DNA from 2 places in the Virgibacillus carmonensis genome. Region 2 is predicted to be linked to the other one. Evidence: predicted binding sites of a transcription regulator. Region 2 holds the regulator's gene; the other holds the start of a gene.

Region 1 (4,222 bases), 170 kb from region 2:
CTTTCACTTTGTACTGCAGCGCTTTTGCTGAGCCGTAATAACGTTGTGAACTCAAATTAATATTTGTCATTCTGGTAGCCAACCACTCGGTAAACTCTTCCATTTTTGCTAGTGTTGGGAGATAGCATAAGACATGTACTGGTCCCTGACAATTCTCATCATATACCTCTATTTCTGAACCAAGAATCAATGTCACATCCTCAAACTGAATACCACCATCATCAAGCTCTTTTGCCTGATTGTTGTCCAATAATTCCTTTAATTCTTGTTGAACATGTGGAGCATGACTATCAATTATGCCTACTAAATGAATACCTTTATTCCTACTTGATTCGAGTAAAATATTTGTTAGTGTTAGGCTTTTTGCTCCAGTAATTTTGACTGGCTGGTCGTACATATCACGACCAATGTGAATATGCAGATCTGCAAAGAATGACTCCATCATTGCTTACATCATCTCCAATGTCTGTAAATAAAGAATTGCATAATTCGTTTTCGCATCTTGTATACGATTTTCCTTCACGTATTGTTGCGCTTCTTCTAGTGTTAGTTCCATTATTTCCACAAACTCATCCTCGTCACCGTCTACCTTTTCCTTTAAGGCTTCCAGTCTACTGCTTATGTATATATACATAATTTCATCTGCAAAGCCAGGTGACGTATAAAAAGATGCTACAAATTCTAATTCGTTTGTTGTATAACCTGTTTCCTCCTCCAATTCCCTGATTGCTGTAGCTTCCGGTTTCTCTCCCGGTTCCAATTTACCTGCGGGAATCTCAACAAGTGATTTTTCTAAAGGTTTACGATATTGTTCAACAAACACAATCTTGTTATTCTTTGTAATTGGGATAATTGCAACTGCGCCAGGGTGCTTGATAATTTCACGCTTAGATGTCTTTCCATTTGGCAACGTCACATCATCTACTTGTAAATGTACCACTTTACCATCGTATATTTTTTCAGAACGTATCGTTTTTTCTTCAAATTTCCGCATAAACTACCACCCTCTACCTACTTTCCCCCATTTTAACATAATTTAATAGTGGATTTATGCTGAAATAGTTGTAATCCCGCCAGCCAGTTTTTACACTAATACTATAGAAAGTGAAAATGGAGGTTAAAGGATGAACACAAACCGTTTAGGTAAATCAGATTTATATGTATCAGACTTAACGCTTGGTTGCATGTCACTTGGAACCAACGCTACTAAGGCAAAAGAAGTTATTGACGAAGCTCTGGATGCAGGAATCAATCATTTTGATACAGCCGATTTATATGATTTTGGAATGAATGAAGAAGTTGTTGGGGAAGCCATTAAAAATAAGCGTAAAGATATTATTTTAACAACAAAAGTCGGCAATCATTTTGACCGCGCCAAAAAGGATTGGCACTGGGACCCATCAAAATCGCATATTAAAGATGGATTAAAAGATAGCTTGCGTCGGTTACAAACGAATTATATTGATTTTTACATGCTACATGGCGGAACAACTGATGACCCCATTGACGAAACGATCTCAGCCTTTGATGAACTGAAGCAAGAAGGAGTTATTCGTGCATATGGTATTTCATCTATTAGGCCAAATGTAATACGTGAATATGTAAAGCGTTCATCCATCGATGGCGTAATGATGCAGTACAATATGCTTGATCGTCGCCCTGAAGAAGAAGTGTTAAATTTACTGGAGCGACATACTATTAGCGTTTTAGCTCGTGGTCCTCTAGCTAAAGGCATGCTTACGGAAAAAGGAAGCCAACAAATTGAAAAGAAAGGCCAGGATGGATTTCTCGATTATTCCTATGAAGAGTTAACACATATTTATCAGGAGTTATCAGAGATGGTGGATGGTTCTTCGCTTAGCAGTGTGGCTTTACACTATATTTCACATCATCCTGCTGTTGCGAGTGCTGTATTTGGAGCAAGCTCGGTTGCACAGGTTAACAACAATGTAACTTATAGAACTTCACAACCACTAACCGACGAAATGTATGCATCCCTTCAAGCTATTACGAAACCAATTAAATATGATAAACATAGATAATAAAAACCGGGGCGTGTGTTGCTCCGGTTTTGTCCTTCTTACAGACTAGAATTAATTTCCATTGATAATTAACTGCCCACCGCATACAATAAGAACAAATGTTCCTATTAATGGCGAGGTGAGTTAAAATGGATTACTCCACATACCCACGAAATGATGTACTTTGTATCGATATGCGTTCATTCTATGCAAGCGTTGAAGCCGTTAAATTAGGGCACGATCCAATGAAGGTTCAACTAGCTGTTGTTGGTGACACAAATAGAACAGGTAGCATCGTGCTAGCTGCTTCTCCGGCATTAAAGAAGAATCACGGCATTAGCAATGTAAGTCGATTTTTCGAACTACCGAATGATCCCGATATTCACATCGTAAGTGCACACATGGCCGACTACTTAGCCGTTTCGATGGAAATCACAAAGTTAATTAATCAATATGTACCAAAAGAAGCTATCCACCAATACTCTGTTGATGAAGTTTGGGTTACCGTAAATGGACTCCAAAAATTATTTGGAGACAGGTGGCAAGTGGCTAAGCTAATTAAGCAAGATATTTTAAAAAGCATGGGTATTACTTGCTCGATTGGTATCGGTGATAATAAATTTCTTGCAAAGGTTGTTATGGATTTACACGCAAAAAAAGCAGGAATAGCTGAATGTAAATACGGGGACGTGAAAGAAAAGTTATGGCCATTTCCAGTTCAAGATATTTGGGGGATAGGCCGAAAAATGCAAAATAACCTAAACAGAATGGGAATCGTAACCCTTGGACAGCTAGCAAACTTTTCCTTAGAACCATTAAAAAAACGTTTTGGGATTATGGGAGAACAGCTTTACTGGCACGCTTGGGGCGTTGATCTTAGCCCTGTTTTAGGAAATTTCACAAAGTCTGAACAAAAAGGATTCGGTCATGGAATTTCTTTATTACGTGACTACTCAAAAGAAGAAACCGCCGCTTGTATTCTCGACCTTTGCGAAGAAGCATGCCGTCGAGCAAGAACCGCTAATAAAGCCGGAAGAACCATTCACCTTGGTATATCGTATTCGAAAGTAACGGGTGGAGGCTTTAGTCGATCAAGGTCGATTACGCTTCCAACTAATATTACGATGGAAGTCTACGGTATTTGCATGCAACTATTTACTGAGTTTTATGATGGATTCAGTGATATCAGACACGTGTATGTGACCTTAGATAAACTTTATGAAAACGCGGAAACGCAATTAGATTTATTTGATGATAAAGCCAAGAAAAAGGATATCGGCTATGTAATGGATTCCATTCGTGATAAATATGGTTCAACCGCAATACTTCGAGCCACCAGCTACACCGAAGCAGGAATTACCATCGGAAGAAGCAAAAAAATAGGCGGTCACAGAGCCTAATGTATAAAGTTTAACATCTTCTTTCAGAAATATGATAATATTGTTATATCAAATGAAAAGACTAATTATTAGCAAAACGGGGGTTAACAATGAACAGAACTCTACTAAAACAGCTGTATTGGATCATACCTGGAATCATTATTATTGTAGGATTAACATTATTATTTTATCAAAATTTCTCTAAGGTTACGGAACCACCTGCACCCAATTGGAGTAGAAGTCTAACCGTTGGTAAAACGGACGTAAATAGGCTACCTCCCATTAAAAAAACAAAAGATGGGACGTATATCATTACTAGCTTCGAGGGCGAAAAATTAGTCACAACAACAATCAATAGTGAATTCACCGTACAAGATAAAAAAACCTATGACATACCCGTAGACAAGTGGACACAGGTTTATCAACAAGACGCGAATCTTATTTATTTTGATTTTACAAATATATACGATAAAAATAGGAATAAAATAATCTCTGATGTTGAGCGGTTTTATCCGCTAGAGAGCACAATTCTTTATGTGAAAGACAATGTATTATATCAACTTTCTCCAGATAACAAAAAATCGACAAAAGTTATGAATATTGATTTAAATAAGAAGGAGATTACCCCAAAAGAAAACGAAAATGGGGTAAATATATTAACCTATGCAACTGAGAAGGGTGAAATCAAAATAACGTTGCAACAACTAACTAATGGAACTGTTAAACAAAAGTATCAAACAAGCGTGCATATAAACCCTGGAAAAGTTGTAAACAATGTTTCGTTTGCGCTGGAAGATAAAAGACTGGGAATATTACTACAAG
Region 2 (4,222 bases):
TACTACCAAAACTAGTTATTTTTATTTTTCTTTTGTAGCTCTTTTACTTTTTTGGGGGTTACATCATTTCCTTCTGGGTCCTTTACTGTCATAGTTTTAAATTGATTTTTAAAAGATGAGCGAACGTTACCTAAATATTCTGTGCGTAAGGTTTTTTGTTCCTTCTTTTCTTCTTCCGTTAACCCCTCATTTTTAGCTTTTTTCGCAAGTATATTAATACGTTCTAATTTTTCTTTAGAAATCATGTTATTACTACCTCCCTAACATAATAGAAAAACTCGGCATCACCTCGTCTTTAATAGCGAATGCCGAAGTTTATCTTATACTTAAGTCCTTTAAACTTTTTATACTCCTCAAGTGAAAAAAAGCACGAACTTTATACTAGTCCCTGCTTTTTTATATTATCGTTCTATCCTTATTAATTCAAGTATTATGATATTCTTGAAACCTTCGATGTACGGTTGCTTTTGATACATTAAATCCAAGACCATTTAAAGTCCTTGCAATTTCTTCAAATGATAATTTGTTTTCACGTAATCGTACCACTTCTTCTATCGGAAAATCTATGCGTTGTCTACCAGAAGCCTGATTACGATTCGATAAATTTTTCCCAGGATCAAAACCCTCGTCAATCGCTTTATTCATCCCTCTTTTTATTTTAATATTATGGATTTTACGCTGGTATTCTTCGACAATGCCCACGATTTGTAAAACCATTGAATCTGATTCTGAAAGCTCTAGCTTGCCGTTATGAATCGCTGTATAGATAGGTATGTGAAGTTTATTAAGTTGATGAAATAGTGCAACCTTTGTATTTCCCCGTCCTAAACGCGTTTCATCTTGTATGAGTAAACAATCCGCATTCTGACTGGTGAAATGTTCAAGCATTTCAAAGACACCGTCCCGTTCTATTTCATAGCCGCTAGCCTGTTCTTTTATAATGGCTATCACGGTCATTTCATACATTTGCGCTAAATGTATTAACTCCTTTTCCTGTCTAGCTAAGGAAGTTTCCTGTTCTTTTTTATCTGTACTTACTCGACAATATAGTATCGTGTTCACTATTCATACACTCCAGCTATTAGTTTATTTATTAGAGGATGTTCAAAAAGCCACCAAATGATAAATGGCGAATCTCTTCGTTGAAAAAGCCGCTTCTACTAAGTGCGTGCAAGTCCGGCCCTCAAACTCTCGTGCCTCGACCTTGACGCACAGGACGTGCTGATGTCGACTTTGCAACAGGATAAGGAAAGCTACCCTGAAAATGCATCGCACGATGAAAATCGTCTTTGATTTTCGAGGACACCTAAGTTCTTAGTCGACTAATTCTGTGACTTTTTGAACGAGCATTATTGGTTAAGCACTTGTAATCATAGAGAAGTATAAAAACACTAACGTTAATGCAAAAGCTACTAGGTAAAATGCATCTGTTTTATTTATTTTATCAAACATGAAAATCAATCCTTTCTATTTACAAGAACCTTTGTTCGCGTCTAGTTAAAACCATACACCCGAACATACGGTCTTGTCAACTGTTTCTCGAACGGATGTTTGCTTTTTCTGGAAAATAGTGATAAACTATCAGTAATAAATCCTATGCGCGAGGTGTTAGATAGATGACAAAACTATCCAAAAGGCAAGAAACAATTCTTGAATATATTAAAGATGAAGTAAATAAAAAAGGTTATCCACCATCCGTAAGAGAAATTGCAGTAGCAGTTGGTCTTGCATCTAGTTCAACTGTTCATGGCCACTTATCAAGACTAGAAAGTAAGGGCTATATTAGAAGGGACCCAACAAAACCACGAGCAATTGAGGTATTAAATCTATCATTAGAAAGCAATGTTCCAAGGGATGCAGTTCGGTATGCACCTGTTATTGGTAAAGTTACAGCAGGTATCCCGATTACTGCTGTAGAAAATATAGAAGAGTTTATTCCGTTACCTAGTTCTTCTTCCTCCCCAGATGATAATATTTTCATCCTGATCATTCAGGGAGAAAGCATGATTGAAGCAGGTATACTTGATGGGGATATGGTAATTGTAAAACAACAAAACACCGCACAAAATGGCGAAATAGTCGTTGCTATGACTGATGAGAATGAGGCTACTGTGAAGCGATTCTTTAAAGAAAAAGATCACATACGGTTGCAACCTGAAAATGCAACAATGGAAGCACTAATCTATCAAAATGTAACTATTTTAGGTAAAGTAACAGGTTTATATCGAAATATCCATTAATAAGAACAAAAACGCAAGAGCCAGTAATGACCGTATGACCTGTCCCACGCAATTTGGTGGTTTAATCGAACCTCCTTTTCATTGAAGTGACCGATAGTGTTACAAAACTAAGCAAATAAAAAAACCTTGATGCAGTTAGGCTAGTCTGCATCAAGGTTTTTTTATTAATCGCAATTTGGATGGTTAGTAAAACTTCACCCTTTAAAAACGAGGTAAGAGAATAATTTCAGGTAGAACGGTCTTTCCAAGTAGGGGCAGATCAACTAACATTTAGTAAGGGAAAAGATAACCTCCACTGAATTTATGATATAAAATTATAGGAAAGTTAATATAATTATTTACAAAAAGATAAAATGAACAGATTGACGCATTAAGCAGAATAACAGTAAAGTTATGCATTAATCCTAAAAAATATCGACCAGTACAAAAAGTACATGGCCGACATAGTTTGCTTATTAAGGGATTTATAATTTTTAAGCTTTTTAATGACACGCTATGTCTGAAAACTTAATAAGAAGTCAAATATTGTTCTCTCTCCCAAGGATGAACAGTCGTTCTAAATCTATACCTTGCTTTTTAAGGCATTCAAAAGTTGTCAAAAATGGCGTGAAAACAACATTTAAAAAATCACCTTTTCAAATGTTTTTCTATTCTTTCAAATATCTGTGGGTGTTTCGTGGGTACTGTCGTGGGTGCAATAAAAAGTAAAGTGTACCCTTTGTAAAGGACATTTTATAAAAGGTTATGCTGCAAGGAGAAGGTGATTTCTGTATTGAACAGGGGTCATCTTCTTTAAGTTCCATGCATACGGCTGTTCAATTATTGCGCCCGATCGTATTATATGGTCAGCCAGTCATTTCTGGTTGACCTATTTTTTAAATAGGTTTTATGCTTAAGAGAGTCGGGGTAGGACGTTTGCGCCCGTGGGACACTGATCCCGTCCGTTATACTGTCCACCCCCTCCTTGTAGAAACATGTTTGAGGCTGGTTGGGACATGATCCCGTATAACAAGCGAAGCTATGACACTACAAGTGATATAGGGGCGTACCGACGAATCGAATCTATTAAAGGGGTATGATTTATATGGATCCTGTTATTGGCTTGGATGTTGCTAAAGGCGAGAGCCAGGTTCAAGCCTTTTTACAAAGAAAGCAAACGTACAAGCAAATTTTTAAATTTAACCATGATCTACCGGGACTTCACGCTTTTCATCACTTTTATCAAGAATTAGAAAAGGTCTCTGGTCAACCTCCGTCCGTTATCTTTGAATCTACTGGACACTACCATGAGCCTGTACTTCAATTTCTTGAAAGTCAGGACATAGTGTACTATTTGATTAATCCAGTGGTTTCTTTTGAGGCTAGAAAAACTAGTTTGCGTAAAGTGAAAACGGATAAAGCTGATGCGTTTCATTTGGGAGAGCTTTACTACAAGGAAGACCTTGAAGTCTATCAAAGAAAAACAGAGAAAGCTCTTAATTTGCGTCTCTTGACGAGACAACACCACAGTGCTTTAACAGAAAGCTATGTTGAGATTAAGCTTCAATTTCAAGTTGCTTTGGATCTTGGATCAGGTTTTCCCAGAATACCATAGTGTTTTTAGTGATCTTTATGGCAAGCTTTCACTAAACACTTTATTACATTATCCAACTGCGTTGGACATTCACAAGGTCTCTCAACAGGCTCTGGTGGATGAAATGCGACAATTCGGAGCGAGACGCTCTCAAGCATGGTTTTTAGATAAAGCAGCTCAATTAAGAGAAGCAGCAAAACGCAATCCGTTTCAATCTCAAATTAGTCATGGGCAACTTGTCAGTTTACGCATGTATATTCAGATGCTTTTCCAATATCAAAAGCATCTGTCCGAGTTAATAAGAGAAATAAATTCGCTAGCAAAATCTTTTGAAGAATACAGATTGATCCAATCCGTTCCAGGTATCGGGGAAAAGATTGCAGCAACAATCATCTCCGAAATTGGGGAC

Evidence for each region. Region 2 encodes LexA, which represses DNA repair genes until DNA is damaged. Its sites were predicted from a motif close to CGAACATATGTTCG; they were not measured.
Region 1: the regulator LexA is predicted to act here: its motif matches at 2,134-2,147, upstream of AC3G7N_RS05300 (Y-family DNA polymerase).

Annotation. Positions count from the first base shown of each region.
Region 1 is NZ_JBYQFJ010000005.1:26,958-31,179, reverse strand. Features, by position in the region: gene AC3G7N_RS05315 (endonuclease Q family protein) at 1-442, opposite strand, end outside; gene AC3G7N_RS05310 (NUDIX domain-containing protein) at 449-994, opposite strand; gene AC3G7N_RS05305 (aldo/keto reductase) at 1,125-2,042, shown strand; gene AC3G7N_RS05300 (Y-family DNA polymerase) at 2,171-3,421, shown strand; gene AC3G7N_RS05295 (hypothetical protein) at 3,511-4,222, shown strand, end outside.
Region 2 is NZ_JBYQFJ010000005.1:200,392-204,613, forward strand. Features, by position in the region: gene AC3G7N_RS06250 (DUF896 domain-containing protein) at 12-245, opposite strand; gene AC3G7N_RS06255 (YneB family resolvase-like protein) at 424-1,062, opposite strand; gene lexA (transcriptional repressor LexA) at 1,617-2,240, shown strand; gene AC3G7N_RS06265 (hypothetical protein) at 2,985-3,107, shown strand; partial or broken gene AC3G7N_RS06270 (IS110 family RNA-guided transposase) at 3,325-4,222, shown strand, end outside.